Regions from separate parts of the Clostridium sp. CTA-17 genome, predicted to be linked through region 1. Evidence: riboswitches for the same ligand, from Rfam matches in the RefSeq annotation. Region 1 holds a riboswitch; each other region holds the start of a gene.
What was found. Region 1 has a riboswitch for thiamine pyrophosphate ahead of thiD (bifunctional hydroxymethylpyrimidine kinase/phosphomethylpyrimidine kinase). Riboswitches for the same ligand answer to the same signal wherever they lie in the genome.
Positions count from the first base shown of each region.

Region 2: it holds a riboswitch for thiamine pyrophosphate, as region 1 does, so the genes downstream of both, thiS (sulfur carrier protein ThiS) here and thiD (bifunctional hydroxymethylpyrimidine kinase/phosphomethylpyrimidine kinase) in region 1, are expected to answer to the same signal.
Region 3: it holds a riboswitch for thiamine pyrophosphate, as region 1 does, so the genes downstream of both, tenA (thiaminase II) here and thiD (bifunctional hydroxymethylpyrimidine kinase/phosphomethylpyrimidine kinase) in region 1, are expected to answer to the same signal.

Region 1 is NZ_BAAABF010000002.1:363,636-375,006, reverse strand. It holds gene recQ (DNA helicase RecQ) at 1-1,701, opposite strand, end outside; gene thiE (thiamine phosphate synthase) at 1,930-2,553, opposite strand; gene thiM (hydroxyethylthiazole kinase) at 2,546-3,343, opposite strand; gene thiD (bifunctional hydroxymethylpyrimidine kinase/phosphomethylpyrimidine kinase) at 3,355-4,149, opposite strand; TPP riboswitch at 4,223-4,332, opposite strand; gene ACYUCG_RS06050 (patatin-like phospholipase family protein) at 4,456-5,295, shown strand; gene ACYUCG_RS06045 (LacI family DNA-binding transcriptional regulator) at 5,391-6,404, opposite strand; gene mglB (galactose/glucose ABC transporter substrate-binding protein MglB) at 6,622-7,686, shown strand; gene mglA (galactose/methyl galactoside ABC transporter ATP-binding protein MglA) at 7,761-9,308, shown strand; gene mglC (galactose/methyl galactoside ABC transporter permease MglC) at 9,280-10,308, shown strand; gene ACYUCG_RS06025 (aldose epimerase family protein) at 10,349-11,371, opposite strand.
Region 2 is NZ_BAAABF010000002.1:22,570-33,940, forward strand. It holds gene ACYUCG_RS04440 (MFS transporter) at 1-1,582, shown strand, start outside; TPP riboswitch at 1,629-1,732, shown strand; gene thiS (sulfur carrier protein ThiS) at 1,856-2,050, shown strand; gene thiF (sulfur carrier protein ThiS adenylyltransferase ThiF) at 2,126-2,935, shown strand; gene ACYUCG_RS04455 (thiazole synthase) at 3,059-3,823, shown strand; gene thiH (2-iminoacetate synthase ThiH) at 3,836-4,939, shown strand; gene ACYUCG_RS04465 (thiamine phosphate synthase) at 4,974-5,555, shown strand; gene ACYUCG_RS04470 (DUF3783 domain-containing protein) at 5,667-6,095, shown strand; gene ACYUCG_RS04475 (sigma-70 family RNA polymerase sigma factor) at 6,267-6,818, shown strand; gene ACYUCG_RS04480 (DUF4179 domain-containing protein) at 6,819-8,183, shown strand; gene ACYUCG_RS04485 (CPBP family intramembrane glutamic endopeptidase) at 8,323-9,111, opposite strand; gene ACYUCG_RS04490 (ComEC/Rec2 family competence protein) at 9,275-10,135, opposite strand; gene ACYUCG_RS04495 (acetylxylan esterase) at 10,573-11,371, shown strand, end outside.
Region 3 is NZ_BAAABF010000007.1:100,871-112,241, reverse strand. It holds gene ACYUCG_RS11780 (NAD(P)/FAD-dependent oxidoreductase) at 1-436, shown strand, start outside; gene ACYUCG_RS11775 (DUF1667 domain-containing protein) at 439-786, shown strand; gene ACYUCG_RS11770 (class I SAM-dependent rRNA methyltransferase) at 1,151-2,326, opposite strand; gene ACYUCG_RS11765 (hypothetical protein) at 2,488-2,802, shown strand; gene ACYUCG_RS11760 (hypothetical protein) at 3,199-3,588, shown strand; gene ACYUCG_RS11755 (ABC transporter permease) at 3,652-4,746, shown strand; gene ACYUCG_RS11750 (FtsX-like permease family protein) at 4,867-6,075, shown strand; gene ACYUCG_RS11745 (ABC transporter ATP-binding protein) at 6,075-6,740, shown strand; TPP riboswitch at 7,142-7,244, shown strand; gene tenA (thiaminase II) at 7,461-8,126, shown strand; gene thiT (energy-coupled thiamine transporter ThiT) at 8,126-8,731, shown strand; gene ACYUCG_RS11730 (ABC-F family ATP-binding cassette domain-containing protein) at 8,862-10,790, shown strand; gene ACYUCG_RS11725 (DUF1643 domain-containing protein) at 10,954-11,371, shown strand, end outside.

The sequences.
Region 1 (11,371 bases):
TCCAAAACCTCTAATATTTTTTAAATCCTCTTTATTTTTAGGATTTTTATTTATTATCTCCATAATCATTGAATCTGTAAAAACTATGTATGGTTTAACTCCTTCCCTTCTTGATATATCTTTTCTTAAAATACGAAGTTTCTTGAAAAGTTCTAAATCCTTACACATACTTTCTTCATTATTATTAACCTCTAAAAGTACTTTTTCTTCTCCCTTTAATATTCCTATAGACTTTCTATTTAACTTTAGCATAGAATATGTTCCTTCTTTTCTTTCTAAAGCATTAATAGATAAAAGCTCATTTATTATATCTTTTATGTACTTGCTTGTATATTCTTTCATTATTCCAAAGGTTGAAAGCTCATATAGCTTATACTTTTCAATTTTAGGTCCATGAATGCCTCTTAAAATATCTATCAAAACACTTTCTCCAAAGGATTCCTTTGTTCTATATATACATGATAATATCTTTTGTGCCTCTAATGTCATATCTATTAAATCGCTATTTTTTAAGCAGTTAGTACAATTATTGCAATATTTTATAGAGTTTTCCTCTCCAAAATAATCTAAAATATATTTTCTAAGACACTTATCATAATTACAAAACTCTATTATTTTTTCTAGTTTTTTAAGTTCTATAGTTCTTCTAGATATTTCTGTAGTTGAACTTATTAAATAATCCATAACTCTTATATCTTGCTCTGAATAAAGGAGATAACACTTAGCTAAGCTTCCATCTCTTCCTCCACGGCCTATTTCTTGATAATAATTTTCTATACTTTTTGGAAATGTTGAATGTATTATAAACTTAACATCAGGTTTATCAATTCCCATACCAAAAGCATTTGTGGCAATCATAACCTTAAAATTATCATTTAAAAATTCTTCTTGGTAATAATTTTTTTCCTTATCTTTCAAGGATCCATGATATTTCCCTACACTTTTCCCTCTATAAAGCATGTGTTTATAAAGTTCCTCAACTTCATTTTTAGTTGAGCAATAAATTATTCCTGACTCTTCATCATGTTCACTTATAATTTCACTTATACACTCTAATTTATCAACTTCTTTTAATACATTTATCTCCAAATTATCTCTACTAAAGCTCCCCTTATAAATAAAGGGATTATGAAGACCTAAAAGTTCAATAGAATCCTTCATAACTATCTCTGTAGCCGTAGCTGTAAAGGCTGTAATAATTGGTCTTTTCTTTAAATTACAAATAAATGGTTTTATCTTGCTATAACTTTTTCTAAAGTCATGGCCCCACATTGATACGCAGTGGGCTTCATCAACTACAATTTGTGCAATATTAGCTTTTTCTATATTATCTAAAAAATATCTATTTTCTAATCTCTCAGGTGATACATAAAGAAGCTTCAATTCTCCTTTTATGAATTTCCTAATTATATTTTTAACCTCTTCAAAGTCATTTCCTCCACTTATATAAGCAGCATTAATTCCTAAGGAATTTAAATTATCAACTTGATCCTTCATAAGAGATATTAAGGGAGAAATAACAAGTGTTGTTTCTTTAAAAATATAAGCAGGTATTTCATAACATAAAGATTTTCCACCTCCAGTAGGTAATATACAAAATACATCCTTTCCACTTAAAATCTTATCTATTACCTCCTGTTGACCTTTTCTAAACTCCCTATATCCAAAAATATTATTTAATACCTCAAACTCTCTTCTCATATCATTCTCCTAAAATTACTACTTATCTAACTTATATAAAATTAAGACCATACTCAAATAAGCATATCTAAAATTAAATTGTGACTATCTAAAATTAAGATTTAATTAAAATAGTCCTTAAATTATAAATATTATACTATAAAATAAACTCTAAATAAAAAAGAGATTCTATAACTTAAGAACCTCTTTTTGATTATTTCATATTTTAAGTTTAATATTCAAAATTTCTTATTTACTAAGAATATTTAAAAATTCCTTGCTTTTTTCTCTTATATTATCACTATTTAACAAAGCAGATATAACAGCTACCCCATCTAGATTTTCTAAAATATCCTTATTCAAGTTATAAGGAGTTATACCTCCAATTCCATAAAGTGGAATATTAGAAACAAATTTTATCTCTCTTAAAGTTTCTAAGGTCATTAATGTTGCATCATCTTTACTGTTAGTTGAAAATAAAGCTCCAACTCCTAAGTTATCTGCTCCATCTTTCATAGCTTTTAAAGCTTCCTCTTTATTATGAACAGTAACACCTATAATTGCATCCTTTGGCATTATTTCTCTTGCTATAGAAACCTCCATATCATCTTGCCCTATATGAATTCCATGAGCTTTTACTGCTAAGGCTACATCTATTCTATCATTTACTAAAAATAATGCTCCAAACTCATCACAAAGCTTTTTTAAAGCCCCAGCTTCTTTACACATTTCTTTAGTTTCTTTATTCTTTGCCCTATATTGAACAATGGATACCCCTCCAATTAAAGCTTCCTTTGTTTTTTCTAAAAGCTCATTAAAAGGAATCCTATAGTCTGTTACTAAATATAATTTTTTCGCATCTTTATTACTCATAAATAACCTTCTCCCTTTCCTTTATTATTTCATCATTAATAATTGAAAGTTCATCTAAAAGATTATGCTTAAATGTCATTAACCCTTCTTTTTCTCTTAATCTTTCCTCAGCTAATTCTCCACATATTCCCCATGCAGTTACTGCTTTAACCACTTCTTTAAATCTTAAATCTTTATGGTCATAAAAACTTAAAGCTAGTGTTAATAAAGCTCCTAACATACATCCAGTACCTGTAATTTTACTCATTTTATAAGTTCCATTTTTAACACTTGCACTTTCTTCTCCATTAGTTATAAAATCAACCACTCCAGAAACAACTACTATAAGATTTCTTTCTCTTGCATATTCCTTTATCTTATTTTTTGTATTTTCACTTAAAGAATCATTAAAGGAATCTATTCCAATTGAATTTGAAGTTTCACCTATAAGGTTTTTTATTTCAGCTAAATTCCCCTTTATAAGTGAAGGCTCTCCCTCTAGTATTAATTTTTTAGCAAAATCTCTTCTAAGTTTGGATGCTTGTACACCTACTGGATCTAAAACAGAGGGAATTCCTTTTTCCTTTGCTATTTTCATAGAAATCATTGATGACTCCATTTGGTAAGGTTCTAGAGTTCCTATATTGACTAATAATCCATTAGCCATTCCAGTTATCTCTTTTAATTCATCATGATGTGTAGCCATGAGAGGTAAGCCGCCATAATTAATAGTTACTTGTGCTAGATCATTAACTGTAACATAATTAGTTATCATATGTATTAAAGGGTTTTCTCTTTTCAAAACTTCCATTTTTATTCCTCCTAGTAAAATTTATAGAAATGATGTGTTGGTCCAACACCCTTTCCAAGTTCAAACCCATTTTTTATAGCACCTGTAATATATTCTTTTCCACATCTCACAGAATCAACTATATTCATTCCCTTTGATAAATTAGCTGTAATAGCTGATGATAAGGTACATCCTGTTCCATGGGTATGCTTTGTATCTATTCTCTCTTCATCAAAAAGAGTAAAGTTTTCACCATCATATAAAATATCTGTAGCCTCTCCTTCTAAATGTCCACCCTTAATTAAAACATTTTTTGCTCCTAATTTTTTAAGATCACAGGCTGCCTTTTTCATATCTTCTATTGTAAGTATTTCTCTACCTAACAATTCCTCTGCTTCTGGTAAATTTGGAGTCATTAAAGTAGCTATTGGTATTAATTTCTCTATCAAAGTATTTTTTGCATCATCTGATAAAAGCTTAAATCCACTTTTTGAAATCATAACAGGATCTAATACTATTTGAGGTAATTTTTCTACTCTTCCTAAAGCATTACTTATAGCTTCTATTGATTCAATTTTAGATACCATACCTATTTTTATGGCACCTACTTCTATATCATTAAAAATAACCTCTATCTGTTTTTCTATGATTTCAGGAGTAACATCCATTATTCCAAAAACTCCTTGAGTATTCTGAGCTGTTATGGCAGTTATTATACTCATTCCGTAAACTCCATTAGCGGAAAAAGCTTTTATATCAGCCTGTATTCCTGCTCCCCCTGAACTATCTGACCCTGCAATTGTTAATGCATTAAATAATTTACTCATATTTTTCACTCCTTCTAAAAAAGAAAAAGCATATACAGCCCTAAGGCTATATATGCTTTAAAATCAATTTAAATATATGTATCTTGGGCTTCCCTACGCTGGTATTAACCAGATCAGGTTAAAGGGTCAAGAAATTTCATTTCTAATCTCAGCCAGACACTACTGGCCCCCCTAGCTATTTTTTATGCTATTTTCTAATCCAAATGATACCATAGCTCCTTTTCTTTTTCAACATATCTTTTTTTGAATTTTTTTAATTTAAGGATTATAATCTTAAATATATCGTGAACCTTAGGAGGATATTTTATGGTTAGTTTAGTTTTAGAAGGAGGAACTTTTCGTCCTATTTTTAGTGCAGGAGTTATGGATGCTCTTCTTGACAATAATATAATATTTCCTTATTGTATTGGAGTTTCAGCAGGAATAACTAATGGTTTTTCATATTTTTCTAATCAAAAAGGAAGAAATATTGAAATATTAAAAAAATATAGAAATGATAAAAGATATTTAAGCCTTTCTAACTTCTTTAGATGTAGAAGCATCTTTGGTTTAGATTTTGTATTTGATGAATTAGCAAATAAACTCTTCCCTTATGATTTTGATGCACTTTCAAATTATAAGGGAAGAGTTTTAGTAGGTGTTACAAATGCTAACACAGGAAAAACAGAATACTTAGATGGAAAAATTAAAGATGAAAAATATATGGCTTTGAGAGCTACTTGTGCTATCCCTATACTTTTCCCAGCAATAAAAATAAATGGAAGTGAATATTATGATGGTGGACTTTTAGATCCTATTCCAATAAAAAAAGCTATAGCAGATGGGAATGAAAAACATTTAATAATTCTTACTAGACCTAAAAGTTATAGAAAAACTTTAGGAAAAAGTAATAAGTTAGCATCTAAAATAGTTGGACGTAAATATCCTAATTTAAAAAATTCATTTTTATCAAGACATATAAAATATAATGAAACAATAAAATTTTGTGAAGAATTAGAAAGAGATGGGAAGGCAATTATAATAAGGCCAAATGAAGATGAAGCTATTGAAAGCTTTGAAAAAGATGTAACCAAATTAGAAGATGCTTATAATTCAGGATATAACGCCTGTATAAAAAACTTAGAAAAAATTAAAGCTTTATTTTAATCTTAGTTACATTTTAAACATAATCAAAAAAGACTACATGGGAAAACTCTAAATTTCCATGTAGTCTCTTTAGTTAAACAAAAGTAAATTTATCTTTAAAGTTTTTTACAACTTTCTCTTTCTATAAGTTTTACAGGTAAAACTATTTTCTTAGATATTTCTCTTCCTGTCCTCATTCTCTCTAAAAGTGTATCAACTGCAATACTCCCCATATGATCAGTAAAAACTTTTATTGTTGTTAAGGAAGGTGTTAAAAATTTAGCAGTACATATATCGTCAAACCCTAATATACTTATATCCTCTGGTATCCTTAATCCTTCTTCAAATATTGCTTTATAAGCTCCTATGGCCATAGGATCGCTAGCTATAAAAAATGCTGTAGGAAGATCCTTCTCTTTTAATATCCTCTTCATAAGTTCATAACCATGCTCTGGTAAAAATCTTCCCTTTAGAACCCACTCTTCTTTATAGTTTCCCATTTTCTCCATATATTCTTTAAAAGTTTTTTCTCTATAATTTACTTTTCTCGTAGATTCATTTCCATTATGTGGAATTGATTCACCACCTAAATATCCAATATCTTTATGTCCTAAGGATGTTAAATAATCTAAGCAAAGATTTACTCCATATTTGAAATCTACTACTACTGAATCGTGTTTCCACTCCTCTGGAGAAGAATCTACAAAAATTATGTTTTTAGATAACTTTTCCATTAAGCTTATCTCTTCTTCTTCAAATATTCCAATAGCTAATATTCCATCTAAATCTGTATATTCTTTTGTACCTTCATTAATTATTTTTTGAAAATCTATTGGTTTAAATTTAATTTTCTCTTCACTACACTTTTTCTCAACAGCCATTCTTATTGAAAGAAAATATGGATCGTTTAATTCTTGTATTTCTGTATACCAATAAACTATACCTATGGTGTAATTTTTTATTTTATTTTTTCTTTCTTTTACTGGTATATAATTTAACTCTTCAGCTATTTCCATTACTTTTTTTCTTGTTTCTTCAGACACATTAAGTGTTTCATCTAAGTTTAAAACTCTAGATACAGTAGCTATTGAAACTCCAGCACCTTTTGCAATATCTTTAATAGTAGCCACATAATCACTCCTTACTTTTCTTATTTTATATTATATATTTTTTTACTAAAATTTTCTAACCTTTTCTTTATACAATCTATAAAATTTAACTAAATAAATGTAAAATAATACTTATTTTATTATTTTTTAACAAAAATCTCTTGTTTAATTTCCAATTTATGTTATAATTGTTTTAAAATTACAATAAAGTTTTAAGGTAAAATAGGGAGGACTTATTATGAAAAAGAAAGGTTTAGCACTAATTTTAATTTCAGCTTTAACTATGGGTACTTTAGTTGGTTGTGGTGGAGGTTCAGGCTCTACTGGATCATCTGGTGATACACCAAAAGAAAACGATTCACCTAAGATAGGAGCTACAATTTATAGTTTTGAAGATAACTTCATGTCATACCAACGTAGAAATATAGAAAAACTTTGTGATGGAAAAGCCGAGTTATTAATGAATGACTCTCAAAATAATCAATCTAAACAAATAGAACAAGTGGATACTATGATAGCTAAGGGTGTTGATATTCTTGCAATAAACTTAGTTGATCCTAAATCTGCTCCTACTGTAGTAGATAAAGCTAAAGCAGATAACTTACCAGTAGTATTCTTCAATAAGGAACCAGACGAATCTGTTATGCAAAGCTATGATAAGGTTTGGTATGTTGGTACAACTTCTGAAGAATCAGGAATAATCCAAGGGGAAGTAATGGCAGAAGGTTGGAAAGCTAATCCTGCTTGGGACAAAAATGGTGATGGAAAAATCCAATACGTAATGCTTAAAGGAGAACCTGGTCACCCTGATGCAGAAGCTCGTACAAAATACTCTATTGAAACACTAAATAAGGCAGGTATAGAAACTGAAGAATTAGCAATGGATACAGCTATGTGGGATTCAACTAAGGCTACTGAAAAAATGGATGCTTGGATTGCTAAAAATGGTGACAATATAGAAATGGTAATTTGCAACAATGATGGAATGGCTTTAGGTGCTATTTCTTCTCTTGAAAAAGCAGGCTATTTAGATGGAACTCCTGAAAAATTTGTTCCAATATATGGTGTTGACGCCATCCCAGAAGCCTTAGATAAAATTAAAGCTGGTAAAATGGCTGGTACAGTATTAAACGATGCCAAAAACCAAGCTCAAGCTCTAGTGGATTCTTGTATGAATTTAGTAAATGGAAAAGATATAACTGATGGAACTAGTTGGAAACTTGATGATAAAAAATCAATTCGTGTTCCATATGTAGGAATAACTAAAGACAATATCAACGTTGCTGAAGATTCATATAAATAATTTATAAAAAATAAGGGGGCTATATCAAAATAAATTTTGATATACGCCCTTAATAAAACAGGAGGTAAAAAAAGATGAAAGACTCTTCAAACCTGTTAGAAATGAGAAATATCTCTAAAGAATTCCCAGGAGTTAAAGCCTTAGACAATGTAACCTTAAAAGTAAAAAAAGGTTCTGTACATGCCTTGATGGGAGAAAATGGTGCTGGTAAATCAACATTAATGAAATGTCTATTTGGTATATATCACCCTAATTCAGGAGAAATTTTTATTTCTGGCCAAAAGGTACAATTTAAGAATTCAAAACATGCCCTAGATAATGGAGTATCTATGGTTCACCAAGAGTTAAATCAAGTTAGAGAAAGAAATGTTATGGATAATCTTTGGCTTGGTAGATATCCTAAAAAAGGGCTTTTTATAGATGAAAAGAAAATGTATGATGAAACAGAAAAAATCTTTAAAGATTTAGATATAAATGTTAATCCTAAGGATAAAGTTTCTACCCTATCTGTTTCTCAAATGCAAATGGTTGAAATAGCAAAGGCTGTTTCATATAACTCTAAAATAATAGTAATGGACGAGCCTACTTCCTCTTTAACAGAAAAAGAAGTAAGTCATCTATTTAAAATAATAAACAAGCTTAGAAAGCAAGGAATAAGTATAATTTACATTTCTCACAAAATGGAAGAAATCTTAGAGATTTCTGATGAAGTTACCATAATGAGAGATGGTAAATGGATTGCTACTGAAAAAGCTTCAGATCTGACTATGGATTTAATAATAAAACTTATGGTTGGACGTGAACTTACTGATAGATTCCCTAAAAAGGATCATACTCCTAAAGAAACTATTTTAGAAGTAAATAATCTTAGTGATGCAAAAAATGAATTAAAGAATGTTTCCTTTAAACTTAGAAAAGGGGAAATTTTAGGAATTGCAGGCCTTGTTGGTGCTAAAAGAACTGAAACCTTAGAAACCTTATTTGGCCTTAGAGAAAAGGGGTCTGGAGACATAATTTTACATGGCAAAAAAGTTGATAACAGTAAGCCTTTTAAGGCTATGCAAAACGGTTTTGCTCTTGTTACTGAAGAAAGACGCCAAACTGGAATCTTTGGAAAATTACCTATAGATTTTAATTCTATAATAGCTAATATAGATAGTTATAAAACCTCAACAGGTCTTTTAGCAAATGGAAGAATATCTAAGGATACTCAATGGGTTATAGATTCAATGAAAGTAAAAACCCCAAGTCAAAAAACTCTAATCGGTAGCCTCTCTGGTGGTAATCAACAAAAGATAGTAATTGGAAAATGGCTTCTTAGAAAACCTGAAATACTACTTCTAGATGAACCTACTAGAGGTATAGATGTTGGTGCTAAATTCGAAATATACCAACTTATAAATGAACTTGCTAAAGAAGATAAAGGAATAATTATGGTTTCTTCTGAAATGCCTGAACTTTTAGGTGTATGTGACAGAATACTAGTCATGAGTAATGGTAGGGTTTCTGGCATAGTTAATGCTAACGAAACTACCCAAGAGGAAATTATGCATCTATCTGCAAAATATCTATCAGTAACAGGAGGAGTTAACAATGCAAACCAAATCAAAGAAAAAGTTTAATTTAAATAGCCAATGGTTAATGAATAATGCTATTTATATAGTTTTAGTGGCCTTATTAATAGGAATTTGTATTATTTCACCAGATTTTTTATCATTAAAAAACTTTATTAATATATTAAGCCAATCCTCTTCTCGTATAATAATAGCCCTTGGGGTTGGAGGAATACTTTTAACTGAAGGTACTGACCTTTCTGCTGGTAGAACAGTTGGACTTGCTGCCGTAGTATCAGCTTCTTTACTTCAAGCTGGAGATTATGCATATAAAATGTATCCTAATTTACCTGAATTACCTATATTCATTCCAATTTTAATAGCAATGGCTGTTTGTGGAATAGTTGGTCTTGTAAATGGATTAGTTGTTTCTAAATTTAATGTTCCTCCATTTATAGCTACTCTAGGAATGATGACAGGAATATATGGACTTAACTCAATATACTTTGATAGACCTCCATATGGAGCTATGCCAATAGGTGGTCTTAGCCAATCCTTTAGTAATTTTACACTTGGTTCCATTCCTATATATGGAAATATAAAAATACCTTATTTAGTTATATATGCAATTATTGTAATAGCTGTAATTTGGACTTTATGGAATAAAACTAAATTTGGTAAAAACCTTTATGCCATAGGTGGTAACAGAGAAGCTGCTGTGGTTTCAGGTGTAAATGTTGTTAGAACACTTTTATTAGTTTATATGTTAGCTGGAGTTCTTTATGGTTTTGCAGGTACCCTAGAAGCTGGTCGTGTTGGTAGTGCTACTGCTAGTACTGGTGAAATGTATGAACTGGATGCCATAGCTTCCTGTGTTGTTGGTGGAGTTTCCACTGCTGGTGGTGTTGGTACTGTTCCTGGAATAGTAACTGGTGTTTTAATATTCCAAGTTATAAACTATGGTCTAGCTTTTATAGGTGTTAGCCCTTATTTACAATTCGTTATAAAAGGTTTAATTATAGTTCTAGCTGTAGCTCTTGATATGAGAAAATACATGAAAAAGAACTAATAAAAAATGTATGGAAGAAATATTTCTTCCATACAATTTTTTATATACACTCAAATTTAAAAGTTGTTTTTTGATAATACTCTTCATCCTTTTTAAGTATTATTCCATCTAAGAAGCAATCATCATATCCTACTGGTAAGTTTTGTGTTTCAAAACATATTCCATCATGCTTTTTGGCTACTTTGCCATTTTCTAAAGGCAATTCATCTGGAAAATTCATTGAATAACATACTACTGCCTTTTGATCTGTCTTAACCTTCATAATTCTTCCTGATTCTTCATCTACTAAGATTGCATCAAAATCACCCTTCTTATTTAGAACCCATGGATGATCATATCCTGATCCAATTTCTAATTGCAAGTGGTTTTTATTTATATCCTCGCCTATCTTTTTTGGCTCCCTAAAGTCAAAAGGTGTTTTTTCTACACTTATAAACGCTCCTGTTGGAATCAAATTTTTATCTAACTCACATATTTTCTCTGAATCTATATAAAGTTTTTGTTCTAATACATTTCTTTTATTGTTTCCTGATAAATTAAAATATGAATGATTAGTTAAATTTACTACTGTATCTTTATCTGAAGAAGCTCTATATTCTATGGAAAGCTTGTCTCCTTCAAGAGAATAAGTAACCTGAACCTTTAAATTACCTGGGAATCCCCCTTCTCCATCCTTGCTAAAGCAAGTAAATGTTGCTGTAGATTTTTCTTCATCCTCATTATATGAATAATCCCAAATTTTTTTACTAAAACCTTTATATCCTCCATGAAGGCAGTTTCCATTATTATTTTTATCTAACTCATAAATCTTATTATTTAATTTAAAGGAACCCTTTCCTATTCTACCTGCTACTCTTCCTACTACAGCACCTAAACTTGAAGGATTTTCAATATAGCTTTCCTCATCCTTATAAGCAAGGACTATATTTTCTTTATTTCCCTCTCTATCATCTACATTTATTTTTTCTACAATGGCCCCTAAATTTAATATTTCCACAGATACTTTATTATTTTTTAATACTATTTTACTTATTTTATCATTAATTTTACTTTCTATAACCAA
Region 2 (11,371 bases), 340 kb from region 1:
TTCACAGAATGCTAGTGTTTGGGTTGTAACAATATATACCTTAGCATATGCTGTATCAATGCCTCTTATGGGAAAACTTTCTGATAAGTATGGTAGAAAAAAAGTTTACATGGTTTCAATAACTCTATTTGGACTAGGTTCCTTACTATGTGGAATATCAGACTATGTAAATAGTTATACATTTTTATTATTTTCAAGGGCTATAGAAGCAATAGGTGGCGGAGGTATAATGCCAATAGCTACAGCGTACATAGGAACATCATTCCCAGTGGAAAAAAGAGGTTCAGCTTTAGGAATGATTGGAGGAATATATGGAATAGCAACAGTTGTAGGACCAAGCTTAGGTTCTGGAATACTTTCTATCTTTGGAGATAAAAACTGGGGCTTTTTATTCTTAGTAAATGTTCCAATCAGTATAATAATATTACTTATGGCAACTAAATTAGAAGAAAATACTTCTGCACAAGGAATTAAGAAGTTAGATATTCTTGGTTCAGGTGTATTAACCATATTAATCTTATCATTAATGTATGGAGCTACAAACTTAAGATTCTATGATTTCACTAATTCAATAAAATCACTAGATGTTTGGCCATATCTTTTAATATTTATAATATCAATTCCAGTATTAGTTTGGGTAGAAAGAAAAGCCGAAGATCCAGTAATAAACTTATCTTACTTTACTAATAAGGAAATAGCTATAACTTTAATATTAAGCTTTGTTGTAGGGTGTGGATTAATGGCAACAGTATTTATTCCTCAATTTAGTGAAAATATATTAAGAACTCCAATGGGGAGTGGTGGATATATAGTTACAATATTTGCAATATTTGTAGGTATAGCAGCACCTTTAGGTGGAAAATTTATTGATAAAATAGGGGTTAAAAAAGTATTATTAATAGGTATGTGTTTAGTTATAATAGGTAACCTTTATCAAGGATATGTAACAACTAAACACCCAGGTATGGTTAATTTAGTAATAGGACTAGCTATTATGGGATTTGGGTTAGGCTTCTCTATGGGAACACCAATAAACTATTTAATGCTTAGCTTAGTACCGGATAATGAGGCTACAGTTGGACAATCAGCAGTATCATTAGTTAAATCTATAGGTATTGCAGTTTCACCCAATATTCTTATTAACTTTATATCAGATGCTGGTAGAAGAGTACCAGAAGCATTACAAAAAGTTATGCCACATGTGGATGGAATGTCTAATATAATGTCAAACAGTGGTGGAGCTTCAAGCTTTGCTAATTCAATGGGAAATGCTAGTGTTACGAATATATTTAGTCTTATAAAAGGAATGGTACAATCACAATTTGCAACTTTAGGAGACAAGTTTGCTAATAATCCTCATATGAACATTGACATGATTGAAAAATCATATATGCAAAGTTTAGATGGAGCTAAAAATGCAATAGAAACTGCATTCCAACAAACAATGAATACTGGATATACTAAATTGTTTTTAACATGTGCTATTATAGCTTTAATAGGATTAATATTAACAGCTATGTTAAATAATAATTTAATAACAATGAAAAATAGAAGATTAGAAAATAAGGAAAAAACTAATTGATAAAAAATGTTTTTTGAGTTATGATAAATAAAAATAAATAATTTTAAGATATTGCTAGGGGTGCTGTAAAAGGCTGAGAGGGATTTTTAATCCTAACTCTAATAACCTGATTTGGTTAATACCAACGTAGGGAAGTATATTTTAAGTTGTGATTTTTCATATTAGAAAATATTATTATGATTAATTAGAGAATATATTTTTAAAGGTTTAGCAATATTGCTAAACCTTTTTTGTTGGTATAAAAGCGATAGTTATTGGGAAAGAGGTGAAAAGATGATTGTTAATGGTAAGAAGTTAGAAAAGGGTGAACTTAATACAGTTTATGATTTACTAGAAAGTTTAAATGTAAATAGTAACAGGGTTGTTGTAGAACTAAACAAAGAGATAGTTAATTCCTGTAATTATAATGAAATATTACTTAATCATGAAGATGTAATTGAGATTATTGCCTTTGTTGGTGGAGGATGATTAAGAATGATTTAAGAAGTCTAAACAATAAAAGGTCATTGAAAATAAAAGAGAAAAAAGATAAGAGGAGCCTTTATGAATATAAAGATTAATGAAAAGTGGAGAGAGGTAAAAGAAAATTGCACAGTGTATTCTTTAAAAAATGAAGAATTTCCTGATTCTCATGTTATAGTTTTAAATGGATTTCCACTTGTAGAAGATAAGGAGCTTAATGATGGAGATAGGGTTGTCTTTATAAAAAAGGGAATTATGCCTAATAAAGAGGAGTTAGAAGAACTAATGGTATCTAGGCATACACCAGGTATTCATGAAAAACTAAAAAGAATTAAGGTTTTAATAGCTGGATGTGGAGGCCTTGGATCTAATATTGCTATTTCCTTAGGAAGAATAGGGGTTGGAAGTATAAGTTTAGTAGACTTTGATATAGTAGAACCTTCTAATTTAAATAGGCAACAGTATTATATTGAGGATATTGGAGAATTTAAAGTAACTGCTTTAAAAAGAAACTTAATTAGAATAAATCCTTTTATAAAAATAGAAGCTTTAAATCTTAAGCTTTCTGAAGATAATATGGGTATTTTACAAGGAGCTGACATAATAATAGAAGCTTTTGATAATCCAGATTACAAAGCCTTATTAGCTAATTATGTTTTAAGTAATATGAAGGACAAATTTTTGATTTCCTCTTCAGGAATGGCTGGCTTTTATGATTCAAATTTAATAAAAACAAAGCAAATAACAGATAAGTTTTATATTTGTGGAGATTTAGTAAATGAAGCTAGGGAAGGCTGTGGATTAATGGCTCCTAGAGTGGCTATATGTGCAAATCACATGGCTAATTTAGTTATAGATATAGCTGTTAATAAAATAGAATTTCAAAAATAAATAATAGTAAAAATAGAGTGAATTTTAATTGCTTTTTAGACAGAGTTTATATATAAAAAATAAAATACTAGTCTAAAATATGAAGAAATAAGAAGAGTAGTGAGTAGAAAAGGGGAGTTTTTTATGGACAAGTTAATAATAGGTGGAGTAGAAATAAAAAATAGACTTTTTGTTGGAAGTGGTAAATATCCTTCAAATGAAATAATAAAGGATGTTTTAGAGGGAAGTGGCTCTCAAGTTATAACTTTAGCTTTAAGAAGGGTAGATTTAGATAATAAGGAAGAGGATATTCTTCAAAATATACCTAAGGATGTAATACTACTTCCTAATACTTCTGGGGCAACTAATGCAGAGGAGGCTATTAGAATAGCAAGGATAGCAAGAGCTATGGGATGTGGAAACTGGATAAAGATAGAAGTTATATCAGATTCTAAGTATTTGCTTCCAGATAATGAAGAAACCATAAAGGCAACTAAGGTATTAGCTGATGAAGGCTTTATTGTCCTTCCTTATATGTGTCCAGATCTTTATGCAGGAAGAAGATTAATAGAAGCTGGAGCGGCAGCTGTAATGCCACTTGGTGCACCTATAGGAAGCAATAGAGGGTTAAAGACTAAAGAATTGATTCAAATAATGATAGATGAATTAGATATTCCTATTATAGTTGATGCAGGTATAGGAAAGCCATCACAGGCTATGGAAGCCATGGAAATGGGAGCGGCAGCTTGTTTAGTTAATACTGCCATAGCATCCTCAGAAGATCCTATAAATATGGCTAGAGCTTTTAAAATGGCAGTAGAAGGTGGCAGATTAGCTTATGAAGCTAAAATGGGAAGAGAATCAAAGTTTGGAAATGCTTCATCTCCACTTACTGGATTTTTAGATTAGGAGATGATTTAATTGAGTTTTTATGATGTAGTAGAAAAATATAGAGATTTTGATTTTTATGGATATTTTGATTCTGTAAAAAAGGAAGATGTATTAAGAAGTATTTATGAAAGAAATAAGAGACCAGAGGATTTACTTAATTTAATATCTCCTATGGGAGAAGAGTTTTTAGAAGAAATGGCTCAAGAAGCAAGAAATCTATCCTTAAAATATTTTGGAAGGACAATATTACTATATACACCTATGTATATCTCAAATTATTGTGTAAATAAGTGTTCATATTGTGGGTATAATGTAGAAAATAAAATATGTAGGAAAAAATTAAATCAAGAAGAAATAGAAAAAGAGGGGGAAGCTATTTCAAAGGATGGATTTAAACATATTCTAATATTAACAGGGGAAAGTGAATATCATACTCCAGTAGAGTATATAGAAGAGAGCATTAAAACTTTGAAAGAGAAATTTCCTTCCATAACCATTGAAATATATCCAATGACAGAAGAGGGATATAAAAAGGTGGTAGAAGCAGGTGCTGAAGGGCTTACTGTATATCAAGAGACCTATGATGAAAAAGTATATGATAGGGTTCATGTGGCTGGTCCAAAGAAAAATTATAAATTCAGATTAGAAGCTCCAGAGAGAGGAGCAGAAGCTGGAATGAGAAGCATAAGTATAGGAGCCTTATTAGGATTAGCTGATTTTAGAATAGATGCCTTCTTTACAGCAATGCATGGAAAATATTTAAGAGATAAGTATCCTCATATAGATATAAGTTATTCAGTGCCAAGAATAAGACCCTGTGAAGGAGGGCTTAAAAAGTTAAATGAAGTTGATGATAGGGAGCTAGTTCAAATACTTTTAGCCTATAGACTATTTGATCCTCAAGGGGGAATAAATATATCTACTAGAGAAGGAAAGGATTTTAGAAGAAATTTAATTCCCTTAGGAGTGAGTAAAATCAGTGCTGGAGTTTCTACTGAAGTTGGAGGTCATTCTTTAAAAGAAAAAGGTACAAGCCAATTTGATATAAATGATGAAAGTTCTGTAAGTGAAGTTAAGGAATTAATAAAAAGTCAAGGGTATCAACCTATATTTAAGGATTGGCATAGATTTTAAAATAAGTTTTTAATTTTATAAAATGGTGATTTTTATGTTTTTAATAACCAATAGAAAGTTAGTAAATAGGGAAAAATATTTTAATACCATAGAGGAAGCAGGTAAATATGGTGTTAAAAATATAATTTTAAGAGAAAAAGATTTAAGTACAGAGGAATTAATAGAGGTTTATATAAAAATAAGAGATTTAGTTCCAAAGGAAACAAATATAATAATAAATTCCAATATTGAAGCAACAAGGATTTTGAAGGAGAAGTTTATTCATTTAAGCTTTAAGGATTTTAAGAGAAATTTAGAAGATGTTAAATCCTTAGAGGTTGGAGTATCTGTTCACTCTATCTTAGAGGCCATTGAAGTTGATAGATTAGGGGCAAGCTATATATTAGTATCTCCTATTTTTGAAACACAATGTAAGAAGGGTGCAACTCCTAAGGGAATTGATTTTATAAAAGAAATTAAGGAAAAGGTAAATTGCAAGGTCATAGCCTTAGGAGGAATAAATGAACATAACTTTAAAAAAGTATTAGGGGCTGGTGCTGATGATTTTGCATGTATGTCACTTTTATTTATGAGTAATAATATAAAGAAGTGCCTAAATACTTTTAAAGTTCTTTAAATATATGTAGGCTTACTTAAAGAAAAGTGTAAATTATATGATTATTAATAGAAATATGATATAATTGATATTAATTAATAATTACAATTTGTTATCAAAGGAGAATTGATTATGTCATTTGAGAGAATAGATATTTCAGATAGAAGTGAACAAGAAGGAAGAAGTTGTGTAATCTTATATAACTTTGGAAATAAAGAATTAAAGAAAATACAAAACTTTGCTAGAATAATGGGAATAAAAGATCAAATAGTTTTAAACTCTAAAAATGGAGAAGAAACTATAAAGAATATATTAGAAGACGAAATTGAAAAAACAGAAGGTGAAGGAGTTAAAGAAAGAGCAATAATATTTAATGCCATAGCTCCTGGAAAAGTTCATATATTTTTAGAAAATCTAAAAAAAGTAGGCATACAAAGACCGTTAGTTGCAATGGTTACAGAAACGTCTATTAATTGGACTATTGATGTTTTAGTTAAAAATTTAATAGCTGAAAGAAGAGCATTAAGATCAGGAGATATGACTACTCACGAAAACAACTAATTTACAAAGTTTTTAATTTGTATTAATACAGAGAAATTAAATATTTTTTATACTTAAAATCTACAGATATTTTACCTGTAGATTTTTTTTGCTTTTAGGGAACTTTTTATTTACACAGAGAATCTAAATAGTGAATAAAAAAATAGCTATGTAAATAAAAGTGGAGGGGTAATGGAAATAGGAAATTTAATAGAGTTTAATATATTGAAAAATAGAAAAAAGAAAATAAAGAGTAAAGTAAATTTAGCAATGGAAGGTGATAAGGAAGCGTTTATTTTTCTTATTGAAGAAAATATGGATTTCTTTTATAGAGTTAGTAAAAGGATGTTACAAAATGAGTATGATGTGGAAGATGCTGTTCAAAACATGATAATAAAAGCTTATGAAAATATAGTAAATCTAAGGAATGAAGAATATTTTAAAACTTGGATAACAAGGATATTTATAAATGAGTGTAACAAGATACTAAATAAGAGAAATAAGATAATACCTGTATCAGAAATATTTGCTTTGGAAACTTCTGATGAAAAAATAAGTGAAATTGATTTGAAGGAGGCAATTAAAACTTTAAATTTAGAGTTTAGAGTTGTTATAGAATTATTCTATTTTGAGGATTTATCCATAAATGATATAAGTAAAATTCTTAATATACCTAAGGGAACTGTGAAATCAAGATTAAGTAGGGGAAAAGAAAAACTTTTTAAAATTATAGGGGGAGTTTAAATGGGAAAAGATTTAAAGAAAGAATTTGATAAAGAACTTAGGGATATAGGAAAGAAAGAAAATTTAAGAGCTAGTGATGAATTTAAAAATAAAATGATGAAAGTGTTAAATGAGTTACCGGAACGAAACAATATAAGAAAAAAGAAAAAATATAAAAAAGTTATTGGATTTTCATTAATTGGTGTTTTAACACTAGGAAGTGTTTTTAATGTTTATGCTGAAAATAATGAAGCGCTAAAAGCTACATTTTCGAGCATTAAAAAGATATTAAATATAGGAGAAAGTTATTATGAAGAAAAAGGAAAAAATATAAATTTAGAGGATTCATTTTTGGGAACAACTATGATATTAAATGATGTTTATTATGATGGATCAAGATTAGGAATAACATATGAAATAAAAAGTCGCAGTAAGCTAGATAAAAATAAAAAGCCAATTATTTTTCCTATAATAGATAGTGGAGATAGGGAATCTATATATTATAGAAATTTAAATCATGATGGAGAATTTATTGATGATAACACGTATGTTGGGATAGCAGAATATGATTTTACTATGAGTGATTTAGGAGAAAAAGTTAACTTAACATTTTTAGTAAATGATTTATACGGAAATTGGAAGGGGAGATATCCTGAAAAATATAAATTTCAGCTTAGCTTAGATTCAAATGATATAGATAAGTATGTATATAACATAGAAGAAACTATAAATTATAATGGTATTGAATTTAAAATAGAAAACTTAACTAATACTCCTATTCAATCTATTTTAAATTATAAATCCTTAGGTAAGATTGATGAAAATAAAGAAGATATTAGGGGATATTTATTAGAACCTATAATTCTTGATGAAAAAGGTATCCCTATAGAAGTTAAAGGATTTAATTATAGCTTTGATGATAGTAGCAATATTTTAAATGGAAGTGGAAACTTAATATTTGAAGATATTGAGAAAAAACATAAAAATGTATTATTAATACCAGCTTTAAAGAATGGATTTGATGATATTAATGCTGAATTAATTAAAGAGGGAAGTATGGAAATAAAAAATGAGAATAATGGTGCTTTATATGAAATAAACACTTATCAAAATGGAGAAAATCTTGAATTTAGTTTAACTGCTAAGGGATATATAAGCACAGTTAGAGATTTATTCAAAATCACTAAAATAGAGAAGAATATAGAGGGAAATGAAAATTTTTCAGAAGTTGATATTAATTGTGAATTCTTAGGTCTTACAAATGAAGGGTACTCATTTAAAGGAACTATAGAGAATTTTAATAAAGATGCTAAATATAATATAGAGTTTCCAAGAGAAAATTATAAAATAGTTGGAAATAATATAAGCATTAATATTGAAAAATAAGATTAAGGGGCTGTATCAAAAATTAATAAAACTTTTGACACAGACCTTTTTCTATTAAAATTTTATTTATTAATTCGCCCAATAAAATATGTATAAGCTTTATTTTTGTTATGGAATTCAGTATATTTATTGAATTTAATTAAATATTTTCAATTTTTTTTCGAGTCAATTCTGTAAAAATAATAAATAATAAAACATTAACAATAAGTACTATTATGCTTCCTTCCAGTTTGCATAGACCTCCTGAAAGGAGTTTATTCCCTGAAAAATTAACTTCAAGTAAATTAGGATAATCACTAGCTAAAGATACGCCGCCTAAAATAATAGAACCAACTATGTTCCAGATAGAATGAATTATAATTGGAGTTACAAGTGAGTTTGTATATTCTAATATAGCTGTCATAAATAGGCTCATGGTTATAATATTTAATATTGGAATAATTCCATATGTTAATACACCACCATGCATAAGTGTAAATAAAGTAGTTGTTATAATAGTTGAAGTAATAACATTATAGTTCTCTTTTATCAATTGATATAAATATCCACGAATTAATAATTCTTGCATAATTACATTAAGAAATGCAGAGATTATCCATAACCATAATGAAGGAACATAATTTACTTTAAGGATTTTCATTGTCCCTGTTAATATTAAAATTAAAGTAGGAATTAAAAGCCAAATAAGTCCAACACCAATTCCAATACAAATATTAAAAAAAATGTTATTGAAAATATGTATAGTTTTTCTATCTATTATACAAAATATTAGAGTAATGGATATAATTAAAAGAAAAGGAACTAATTCTGCACCAAATCTCCAAATAGCTGCATTATTTGAGGGTATTGTTGGTAAGATACTTCCAATAATGGAAAAAGAAAAAAAGAATAACATTCCTTTTAATAAGACATATAAATTTTTTTTCATGTGTAGCTCTCCTAAAATATTAAATTTTATAAATAAAGTATATATATTATATTAATATTTTATCATTTTTAAACTTTGAAATCATTTATTATCTTATTTAGGAATGTTTTACAATTTAATTATTTATTAATATCTAAAAGTTTTATAATTATAATATTTATATTTAATTAAAATTTATTGATTTTCCGTCTGAAGTTAGAATTATTTCTCCATCTGTATCAGTTCTAAAGGTCTTAATATTATATTTTTTTATTATGTCTAAAGTTTCTCTATGTGGATGTCCATATTTATTATCTTTAGCACAACTTATTATTCCATACTTTGGAGAAACAGCTTTTATAAAGGCATTGCTTGATGAGCTACTAGATCCATGATGACCAAATTTTATTACATCTGAATCAAGAGAAGTTTTATACTTAGCTAAGGCTTCCTCTTCAGCTAACTTTTCAGCATCACCAGTGAATAAATAAGAAGTGTCACCAAAGCTTAATTTCATTATAGGAGAATAATTGTTAAGTTCTTCGTACTCTGATTTTTGAGGAGTAAATACCTCAAATTTAGCTCCCTCTCCTAAATCTATAACCATTCCACCTTTTAATTCTTTAGTTTTTAATCCCTCATCTTTCACTGCTTTAACAAGATTTTCATATGTTTTAGTTGTATGAGTTATTTTAGGAGAATAGAAAGCCTTTACTTCATATTCTTTAAATACATCAACCATTCCACCAATGTGATCTTCATGAGGATGAGTTGCAATAACTAATTCAAAATCATCAATGTTTTTAGCTTTTAATTGTTCTAATAGCTCTTTAGAATTACTTCTTGGACCAGCATCTATTAAAATATCATTTCCATTTACTTTTATGTATGCTGCATCACCTTGCCCAACATCCATATAAGAAATCATAAGTTCAGAGTCCTTAGGAACTTTAGAGCCTTGTGTCAAATCTATTCCAAAATATCCACCTAAAAGAACAACTATAATTCCAATAATTGAGCTAATAATTTTCTTTTTTTTATCCATGTAATAAATCTCCTTGTATTTTATTTGTGAGAATTAAATTCATCAATAAGAATTATAGTTTAATATGAGATTTAATAGATGTACATTGTTTATATTAAGAGTAAACTTTTTAATAAAATTAAAATTATTATTTTAAAGATTTAATAATTTAAGTAATCTTATGACAATATAGATAATTATTAAGCTATAAGGAATAATTAAAATGAGAAATTAATTACAATGTAGTATACCTAACTAGTTTTTAGAAAAAATTTTCTATGATGTTTTGATCAAAGATAATATATGAATTAATTGAAAGAAATACAATTTAATGGTAAAATTAGGTTGTAGTAAAGGTTTAAATTTAATAAAATAAAAAGATTTTATAAAAATATATATAGGGGAAAATAATTTTTTTATTAAATGTAGGTGTATGGGATTATAGGGGGAGTATTATCATGGCAATTTTGGATATGTCTTTGGAAAAACTTTATGAATACAGAGGGATTAGCCCTTTGCCAGAAGATTTTGATGAATTTTGGGATTCTAAGTTGATAGAATTAGATGATTTAGATATTAAATTAGAAATTAAAAAGGCTGAGTTTGAAAGTCCTATAGCAGAATGTTATGATTTATATTTTAATGGTATTAATGGAGCTAGAATATATGCAAAATTTATGAAACCTAAAGAAGTTAAAGGGAAAATGCCAGCTTTGTTAGAGTTTCATGGATATGAAGAGAGAAGCAATGACTGGAGTAATAATCTTCACTATGTAGCTAGTGGAATGTGTGTTGCAGTTATGGAGTGTAGAGGGCAAGATTACTTGAAAGAAGATTCTTGTAAGTTTAAATCTTTTAAGTCAAAAGGGCATATAGTTAGGGGATTAGTTGAAGGAAGAGAAAAATTGTTGTTTAAGAATATATTTTTAGATACTGCTATTTTAGCTAGAATCATAATGAATATGGAATGGGTAGATGAGGAGAGAGTTTTTGCAACTGGTGGTTCACAAGGAGGAGCCTTAGCTTTGGCTTGTGCAGCCTTAGAAAATAGAATAAAAGGTGTTTATGCTTATTATCCATTTTTATGTGATTACAAAAGAATTTGGGTTATGGATTTAGGGGGAGATTCTTATGATGAATTAATAAGATATTTTAAGTTTATAGATCCAAATCATGAGAATGAAGAATATGTTTTTAATACCTTAGGATATATTGATATAAAAAATATTGTTCATAGAATAAAAGGAAAAGTAAACA
Region 3 (11,371 bases), on a different contig from region 1:
TGGACTTGTAGTTTCTGAAAGTATGGAAACAAATAGAGAAGGTATATTTGCCTGTGGTAATGTTGTCCATGTTCATGACTTAGTTGACTTTGTAACTGAGGAGGCTAAGAATGCAGGAAAAAATGCTGCTAAATATATTAAAGGTAAAAAGAGATTAAATCATTTCACTGAAATAAAAAATGGAGAAAATATAAGTTATACAGTTCCTCAAAAATTTGAAATTGAATCTTTAGATGGAAATTTAAATGTATTTATGAGAGTTAGAAATGTATTTAAAAATAAACAAATAGTAGTTAGAGATGAAGAAGGAAATGTTATTCAAAGCTTTAAGAAACCTCATGTTGTTCCTGCAGAAATGGAGAGAATTACAATTCTTAAAGATAAGCTAAAAAATGCTAAAGGAGCAATAACAATTTCATTAGAGGATGGTGAATAATAATGGTAAAAGAATTAATATGCATAGTATGTCCTAGAGGATGTCATTTAACAGTAGATACAGAGTTAGAAAAGGTTACAGGAAACACATGTAAAAGAGGAGAAATTTATGGATTAAACGAGGTTAAAAATCCAACTAGAATAGTAACCTCAACTGTTAAAATAGATGGTTGTGATAATATGGTTATACCAGTTAAAACAGAGGAACCTATTCCAAAGGGAATGATATTTGATGTAATGAAGGAAATTAACAAGGCTTCTGTTAAACTTCCAATTAAAGTTGGAGATGTAATTATAGAAGACGTTTTAGGAACAGGTGTTAGTATAGTTTCTGCAAAAACAGTTTCATAAATAAATTAAGAAAGGTATCTGAGTTTTCAGATACCTTTCTCTTTTAATACATCTAATATTATATGTACATTAATTAGGATAGAATAAACAGTCCTAACTAGTGAGTAGCTTAAAATAGATATTTAAATATTTAAATTGATTATGACCATTTAACGAGTGTATGCCATTTATGTAAAGCACCTCATAGTAATAATATATTTAATATTTAAATTAATGATTAACCCTTAAATACAAATTTTAGAGTGTATGCCGATTTTGTAAGGCACCCCTTTATTTACAATTTAAGATATTAACTTTATATCTTTTTTGCTACACTATTATATTAACCAATATATTTTTTAATATGCATTAAATTAAAAAAATTCTAGAATACTTGGAATATGAAGAATTTTAAATAATATGATTCATCAGAGTTCCAAAGTATAGGATGGTCTGCACTTTGAGTTCTAACTTCTATTTGTCTTAAAGTTCTTCTAGCATCATGAGCAGCTTCGGCTACAGTTTTCTTTAATTGTTCTTCATCCATATAATGTGAACAAGAGCATGTAGCGAAGTAACCACCTTCTTTAACCATTTTTATTCCTCTAAGATTTATTTCTTTATATCCTCTTATTGCTTGCTTAACAGTATTTCTTGATTTTGTGAAAGCTGGTGGATCTAAAATAACAACATCAAATTGTTTTCCTTCTCTTGACCAATCTCCTAATACATCAAAAGCATTATGCTTTTCAAATTTAACCCTATCTTGAAGGTTATTAAGCTCAGCATTTCTAGTAGCACAGTCTACAGCATGTTGAGATACATCTATTCCTAAAACTGATTTAGCCCCTGCTATACCAGCATTTAAAGCAAAAGAGCCAGTATGAGTAAAGCAATCTAAAACATCCATATCTTTACATATTCTATGCATTGCAGCCCTGTTTTCTTTTTGATCTAAGAAGAAACCAGTTTTTTGACCATTTTCTAAGTCAACTATGTATTTAACTCCATTTTCAACTATTTGTATATCTGTATCAAATGGTTCAGTTAAGAAGCCTTTTCTTTGCTCTAAACCTTCTATTTCCCTAGTTTTTATATCACTTCTTTCATAGACACCTTTAGCACCGTATTCTTCAACTAGAATTTTAACTATTAGATCTCTATATTTATCCATTCCAAGAGTTGATATTTGAATTACATAATAATCTTCAAATTTATCAACTGTTAGACCAGGAAGGAAATCAGCCTCTCCAAAGATGAATCTACATGAAGAAGTATCTATAACTTTCTTTCTATATTCCCATGCAGTTTTAAATCTTCTCTTGAAGAAATCTTCATCTATTTCTTCATCTATATCTTTAGTCATTATTCTTATAGTTATTTTACTTCTGTCATTTATATAGCCTTTTCCTAAGAAATAACCTTTATGATTGTAAACTTCAACTATATCTCCGTTTTCATAATCTCCATCATATTCGTTTATTTCATCAATATATATCCAAGGTCTGCCTTGTTCAGCTTTTTTGTTTTTACCTTTGTGTAAATAAAACTTACTCGCCATTTAAATAGCTCCTTCCAAAATAATTCTTATAAGATTATAACATATTCTAGGCTTTCCAATAGGTTTAAAATGCATTTAAGAAAAATAAATTAGTACTTTAGAATAATAAGATAATATTTAATATATATTTCTAATAAGAGTAATTTTAAGGATTGAAAAAAATGATAAAAGCTATAGTTATTCCTACACCTAAAAGATTAAAGAAATACATAAGAGATACTGACTTTAAAAAGAAAGCGAAATCTTTTGTTACTCCAGAGAGAGCTATTATATATGGAACCATAGGAACAGGTGTAACCATAATGTCTCTAAGTGATGTACCAGCTAAACCTTTTGTTATAGGAAGTTTATTATATCATGGTGTTGCTTATGAAATTTTAGAAAAGTGGTATGATGAGTATGGCAATGATGAAGAGCTTAGAGAAATGATGATGCAAAGTAGAGATTATTGGAATAATTTTTATATGAGATTTTAAAATTTATTTAGAGACTATTATATATTATTTCTATAGATAGAATGATAATAATAGTCTTTATATATTTATTGGAAAAGTAGAATTATTTATAATAAATAAAACTATATACAATATAAATTTAAAATTAAATATGATTTGAATACAAATAAATAATATTGATTAGGTTTTTATGAAAACATGACCAGTTATGTATTAAAACATGACCAGTTATGCAAAATGTATTGAAAATATTTATGAGATAAATACAATAAAATTATGAAATATATGGAACTTGTTGAGTTATTATGAAAAATATCTTAAAAACTAGTTCTTTTCAAATTCATTATATTCTCAAAGTTTGAGAAGAGCAGTGTTCGTTTAATTTAACAGGTTATATTTAGAATTGGGGGGGAATTTATGAATAAAAAAATTAAAAAAGTTTTATTAGGTTCTATTTTAGGAGTTAGTATGATTAGTTCTTTAGCGTATGCTAAAACTAATACAGCTAGTTTATATTCAGGATCATTTCAAGCAACAGCAAAACTAACAACTGTTCATAATTATACAACTAATAATGTTGCTGATGCAAGAATCGATAGGACTTCAAAATTTGATCCTGAAAAGGGGGTTTGGGTAAGATTATGGTATAATGATATGTATAATATGGGGTATGATAAAGGGCAAAGATATGCTTCAGTACATGGTGAAGTTTGGAGTTGTAAAACATTTAACTCATATAATTACATAGTAAATTGGGCTAATACTGATATTGAGTATGATAAAGAAATAATTTCTCAAGCCCCTTAGTTTAAATTAAAAAGAGTTACTAAACTTATGTTTTAGTAACTCTTATGTTATAAGGAGTTCTATATGAAAAATTTAATATATATATCATTTAAGCAACTAAAAGCACATAAAATAACATCTATTTTTTTATTGATAGGATTTTTGATTTCCATATTGCTCATTTCTATAGGTATTAGTAGCATTGAACAAGAAAAGAATATGATACTACAAAGTAGTGAGGGTTTTAGTAAAAATACAATTATACTGAATGTTAGTGGTAGGAATTCAGACATATTTAAATCATTTTATGAAATTAATAAAGATTTAAAATTAGAAAATAGAATTTCTTTTAAAAATTTAAGTTGTTATATTGAGGGAAGTAGTGAACTTATAAATTCAATTACAGCCGAGCAATTTAATAATGAGTGGAAATATCCTTTGAAAAGTGGAAGATATTTTTCAAAAGAAAATATTTTAAACGGAGATAAAGTTGTTTTAGTAAGTGAAAATTATGAAGATTTAATAAAAGAAGGATATTTAAATATTGATGATGAAGAATATGAGGTTATTGGAATTATCGGAAATAACTTTGAAGATAAAATAGTAATGCCTATTAATTCATTGCCTCAAAAGGTTATTTCTGATGAAGATTATTCGCCAAAAGAAATTTACATAGATAACTTTGAGATGTATCCTACTGATATAGTACAGAAATTAAAAAGTAAATTTGAACTTGATAATATAAATGTTAGTTATGGAGATAATAGTTCTTTAAAAAATAACGTTAGGTTAGATTTAAAATCTAATCCAATTTTATTTTCATCACTTTTAATTTATCTTATTTCAATAATTAATATGATCAATTTATCCTTTTACTGGGTTAATGATAAAAGAAAGGAAATAGCCATAAGAAAATCTTTTGGTATAAGTAATAAAAATATAAGTAAGTTAATAATTACAGAGTTTATTGAGCTTACGTTAATTACAACAATAATTGCATTAATAGTACAGTTAATATTAAGTTTATTATTAGAGAACTTAATAAAAATTCCTTTAAGTTTAACTATTAATAATTTTATTGTAGCTATAGCTATTTCTATTTTTAGTGGAGTTATAACTGCAATAATTCCAATAATTAAATCTATTAAAGTACAACCTATAGAAGCGCTTAAATTATAGAAACTTTATAAACTTAAAGTGAGGTGAGTAATACTATTATAAATTTATTAGAAGTAGAGTTATAATTAAATTTTATGATAGTTTAATAATATGGATAAAATGAAGTTAATTTTAAAGTCTATGTTAAAAAAAAAGATTGTTGTAATACTAATGATATTTCAATTAACAGTTTCTTTATTATTATTATTTAATTTAATAATTTCGCTAAATAGTGTTAGTTATTTAGAAAATAAAATAAAAAATAAAATTGATACTGAAAGAAGTTATCATTTAATTGTAAATGTAAAATTGGATAGTGGGGAACAGTGCAAAAGAATAAATGAATTTGAAAAAGAAGTAAGCAATCTAAAGGGAGTAGACGGTATTGGTTCATATGATTATACTAATGTTGCATATGAAGAATTAATAAATGATGATGACTATTTAAAAATAAGGGATGAAATAACATTAGGTACATATTCTCAAAATGCTCTTGAAGCCTCTGATATAATAAATTTAGATTGGTATATGTTTAAATTAATGAACATAGAGGTTTCAGAAGGAAAAAATTTAATTGAAAATGATTTTGAATCAGTTAATGAAATTACACCAATACTTATAGGAAATAAATTTTCTAATGTAATAAATGTTGGAACTATATTAACAGATGAAATTACTAAAAAAAAGTATATAGTAAAAGGAATTATGAAAAAAGGTACAGAGTGGTTTAATGAAGGAACATACACTCAATCTGAATTTGTTAATTTAGATAATGAATTTTTAGTGCCTTATACCGGAACTGATAAAGATAATTTAGATGTATCAGGTGGAAGACTTCAAAGTATATTTTATAAATTAGATTCTAATATAAATAGTTCATCTACCAATAAGCAGATAGAAGATTTATATAAAAAAATAGTTGGAGAAAAAACTATAACTAAGAGTATTCAACAAGAAGTCGACTATTTTAATAAAAATGGAAAATCTGTTAGAGAATTTTTGATGTTTATAATAGGATTTTTATTTATTTCTTCTATTATTGGTATGAGTAGTGTTATGATTTCTTCTATAAAAAGTAGAGTTAGAGAAATTGGAATACAAGTAATGGCTGGAGCTAGTAAGAAATATATTAACAGTTTAATAATAGGAGAAATATTATTAATAAATTTAATAAGTTTAGTAATTGTATTAGCAATAAGTATTTTTATATTTGATAATATTAAATCTATGATAACTGTATTTATAATAAGCACAAATATCATAATTGTTATTACCTTATTAACATCTATACTTCCATTGATATTTTTAAAAAGATTAACACCAAAGGAATTGATTGGAGGAATTGAGTAATGGAAATTATAAGGCTTATAAATATTTCTAAAAAGTATGGCAAAGAAAATAGAACAACAGCTTTAGAGAATATAAATTTAACTATTAATAAAGGTGAATTTATAGCTATAATGGGACCATCAGGTTCAGGAAAATCTACATTGCTTAATATAATTGGAACTATGGACAAACCTAGTGATGGAAGTTACTATTTAAATGGAGTTGATATTTCTAATTTAAAAGATGAGGAATTAAGCAATATACGAAATAAGCACCTTAGTTTTGTTTTTCAGCATTTTGCTTTAATGAAGAATTATAGTGTTTATGATAATGTAGAATTACCACTAATATTTAGAAGAATGAAAAAGCGTGAAAAGCAAATTTTAATTGAAAGTACTTTAAAAGAATTAAATATTATAAATCATATAAATAAGAAAGTAACAGAGTTATCTGGAGGACAACAACAAAGGGTGGCTATAGCAAGGGCATTAGTTAGTGGTGCAGAAATAATACTAGCTGATGAGCCAACTGGTGCATTAGATCAAAAAACAGGAATTGAATTAATGGAACTATTAGTAAAACTAAATAGTGAAGGAAAAACCATAATATTGGTAACCCATGATGAAAATATTGCTTCATTTTGTAGCAAAAAAATTATAATTAAAGATGGTAAGATAATTGAATAAAAAACTTTTAAATGTTTTTATTTTATTAACTTGCATAGAAATTAACGATGAAATCATACTTCTAACGCTATATCCTTTCTGACCACGAGAGTTATATTTTTTTGAAGATTAAATATAATATCATTTAAATCTAATTGAGATAAAATCAGCTCTAATTTTATTTCGGTTTGAAATTTGATGATTTTATCAAATATAACTAAACAATTTTGTTGTATAATTATATTGAAAGTTTTTCCTTTATTTATTTAGATTTGTTTTCACTTATACTATACAACATTTCGTGTAAACTTTATTATCCTTTTGATTATAGAAGTGGACATGAGCAAATTAAAAATATGAATTTTACTCAAGTAAAAAATAACCTAGAATTTATTAGGGAAAATATATATAATTAATATAGACTTTATAGCTAGGGGTGCCTTTGGCTGAGAGATAACATTTCGTTATTAACCCTTAAAACCTGATCTGGGTAATACCAGCGTAGGAAAGCCTGTAGAAAGTTTTATAATAGTATTTTATATGTTTAGATTATTATAACTTTTTATAAATTAAGCTACATCCTACATGGATGTAGCTTTTATTTTTTATTAGAAATGTTATAACCAACTATGATTATAAACTAAAAAGTGTATGAAGTTTTTAGTTAGATTTTATAAAACTTTGAGGTAATTCTTATTTGGGCTATTAGGTTTAATCATAAGATTAAAGGAGATATAGAATATGAGATTTACAGAAAAATTATTAAAAGAAGCAATGCCTATATGGGAAAAGTATTTAGATCACCCATTTATAAAGGAAATTGGAGAAGGAACTCTAGATAAGAATAAATTTAGAGAGTATTTAGTTCAGGATTACCTTTATTTAAAAGAATATGCTAAAGTTTTTTGTGCTGGAGTAGTTAAAGCTAAAACTATGGAAGAAATGAAATTCTTTTATAATTCAACAAAGGGAACTATGGAGGATGAAACAGCGGTACATATAGAATATTTAAAAGGATTTGGTATATCAGAATTAGAAGCAGAGAAAAGAGAATATAAGAGTACTACTATAAGTTATACAAGCTATATGCAAGCAATAGCGTTAACCGGAGATTTAGATGAGATTGCTATTGCAACTTTACCATGTACATGGAGTTATAGCTATATAGGAAAATATATTTCAAAAAAATACTCTAACAAATTACAGGGGAATTTCTTTAAACCTTGGATTGATGAGTATGCTTCTGATGGATTTGATAAGTTTACAGATGAGTGGTTAGCTTACGTAGATAAAAAATGTTCAAACTTATCTGAAGAAAAACAAAAAAGATTAATAGATATATTTAAAAGAGCTAGTTTGTACGAACTTGATTTTTGGAATATGGCGTATGATGAAGGTGAAAAATAATGAGTGTTTATTTAGTAGCTTTAATTGGAATTTTAATATTAGGTTTATACATATTAGATTTAAGAAAACATAAAATTACAACAAGAGAAATTATCATGATTGGACTAAGTGTAGCTATTTCTTATGTGCTTTATATGATACCTTTAGTTAGATATCCTCAAGGTGGTGGAATAACTTTCTTTTCTATGCTTCCAATAATGCTTTTATCATTAGTATATGGAAGAACTGTTGGAGTTACAGGAGGATTGATATTTGGGCTTTTGAAAATATTAAACGGAGCTTTTATAGTACACCCAGTACAATTTTTACTTGATTACATACTGTCAAATATGGCTTTAGGACTAGCGGGATCATTTGAAATAGATAAGAAATATAAAATATTCTTTGGCTCACTTATGGCTGGTAGTATAAGTACTTTTGTAAGCATAATATCAGGAGTGATTTTCTTTGGTCAATATGCTCCTCCAGGAATGAATTTATGGATTTATTCAATAATTTATAATACAAGTAGTGCAGGAGTTGAAAGTTTATTAACAGCTATAGTGATAACAATAATGCCAATAAAAATGTTAGCTAAAAGAATGAAGCCTATAAATAATATATAGAAAATTTTAATAAGGAGTTGCATCATAATTAAATTAGATTATTTGATGCAGCTCTTATTTTAGTTTTGGAAGAAACTTGAGTTTATATTATAATGAAAATAAGATTTGTTTTGAAAAGGATGGATAATCGATGAATTTAATAACTCTTGAAAATATAAGTAAGAGCTATTCAGAAAAAATTTTAGCTAATAATGTATCTTTAGGAATAAATGAAGGAGAGAAGATTGGTCTTATAGGAGTTAACGGAACTGGAAAATCTTCTTTCTTAAAAATAGTTGCTGGAGTTGAAGAACCAGACGAAGGAACAGTAACAAAGGGAAATAGAGTAAGAATAGAGTATCTTGCTCAAACACCAGATTATGATGATAATGCTACTGTTTTAGAGCAAGTTTTTAAGGGTAACTCAGAGGAAATGAGAATATTAAGAGAATACGAAGAGTTACTTGAAAAAATAGATAAGGGTGAAGTTAAAGATAGTGATTCTGAAAGATTAATAAAGCTTCAAGGAAAAATAGATGCTTTAAATCTTTGGGATATGGAAAGTGAAGCAAAGAATGTTTTAACTAAGCTTGGAATAACTAATTTTGAAGAAAAAGTAGGAAATCTTTCTGGAGGACAAAAGAAGAGAATAATGCTTGCAGCTGCCTTAATAACTCCTTGTGAATTATTAATATTAGATGAGCCTACTAACCATTTAGATAATGAAACTATAAGTTGGTTAGAAGAATACTTAAATAGTAGAAAAGGCGCTCTTTTAATGATTACTCATGATAGATACTTCCTAGATAGAGTAACAAATAGAATATTAGAATTAGATAGAGGTAGATTATTTAGCTATGATGGAAATTATTCTGTTTTCTTAGAAAAGAAGATGGAGAGAATAGCCATAGAAAAAGCCAGTGAGGAAAAAAGACAAAATCTTATGAGAAAAGAACTAGCTTGGGTAAGAAGAGGTGCAAAGGCTAGAACTACTAAGCAAAAAGCTAGACTTCAAAGATTTGATGAATTAGTAAATCAAGAAGGATTTATTGAAAATGAAAATATAGAAATCTCTGTTATGGGAACGAGATTAGGAAAGAAAATAATAGAGATAGAACACCTAAATAAAAGCTTTGGTGATAAAAAGATTGTTGATGATTTTAACTATATAGTACTAAGAAGTGATAGAATAGGTATTGTAGGACCTAATGGAATTGGTAAATCAACACTTATGGGAATGATTGAAGGAAAAGTAGCACCAGATAGTGGAGAAATAATAAAAGGTGAAACTGTAAAAATAGCTTGCTTCTCACAGGAAGATACACATATGCATCCAGAGATGAGAGCTATAGATTACATAAAAGAAGCAGGAGAGTATTTACAAACTGCCACAGGTGAAAGAATAACTGCATCACAAATGTGTGAGAAGTTTTTATTTGATGGAACACTTCAGTGGACAATGATAGGTATGTTATCTGGAGGAGAAAGAAGAAGACTTCACCTTTTAAGAGTTCTAATGGAAGCCCCCAATGTGCTTTTACTAGATGAGCCTACAAATGATTTAGATATTGAAACTTTAAATAGATTAGAAGATTATTTAGACGATTTTGGTGGAGTTGTCATAACTGTATCCCATGATAGATATTTCCTAGATAGAATTTGTAATAAGATATTTTCTTATGAGGGAAATGGAAAAATAGATATTTATACTGGGAACTATGGGGATTATCTTCTAAGCAAAGAAGAAGAGGCTGTTAATAATAAAGAAAAAGAAGTGGCTGTGGATAAAAATAAAAAAGAGCCATCTGTGGATAAAAATAAAAACAAGGGCAAAGTATTGAAGTTCTCATTTAAAGAGCAAAGAGAATTTGAAACTATAGATGAAGAAATAATGACTCTTGAAGAAAAAATAGAAGAATTAGATTCTTTAATGGCAAAACATGCATCAGAGTATGGTAGACTTCAAGAACTGATGGAAGAAAAGGCAAAAGTTGAAGAAGAATTAGCATTTAAATATGAGAGATGGGAATATCTTAATGAGTTAGCAGCACAAATAGAAGAAAACAAAAAGAATAAATAAAATTTATTATCCTAGATAAGATATTACTTAAGTGAATAAATTAAATTTATATAAATTTGTAGAATTTCTAAAGATTCGATTATATACTAAACTAAAGTTAGAATATACTTAATACTAATATATTGAGTCTAAGGAACGAGAGTTGGTAAAAAGGGGAGCGCTTATGCAAAAGTATTGTAAAAATCAAAATAATATAAATATTTTATTAGATCATGAAAGTGGAAGAGGCTTTAAGGTTACTTTTACTATTAATGAAGAAGGAGAAAGTAATATATTAGTTATTACTAGAGCTCCAAAATCACATAATGCTGAAGATTTAAAAAAAGAGTTAAATAAGGCTATAAAATATTTAATGAATAATGAGGATGAACTTGGAATAATAAAAGAAATAAGTTTTGTATTCCTATTTCCTGTTATTGAATATAGCAAGGATGTGCTAGAAGAAGTTTATAATACCAAAGGCGAGCTATTCCTATGTGGAAATGATGGATTTATTGAGAATGGAGAATACTTAAAAAATGACTTAATAATATTTGAAAGTCTAATAAATAGTTCTCACATAATATTTGCTTGGGGAGAGC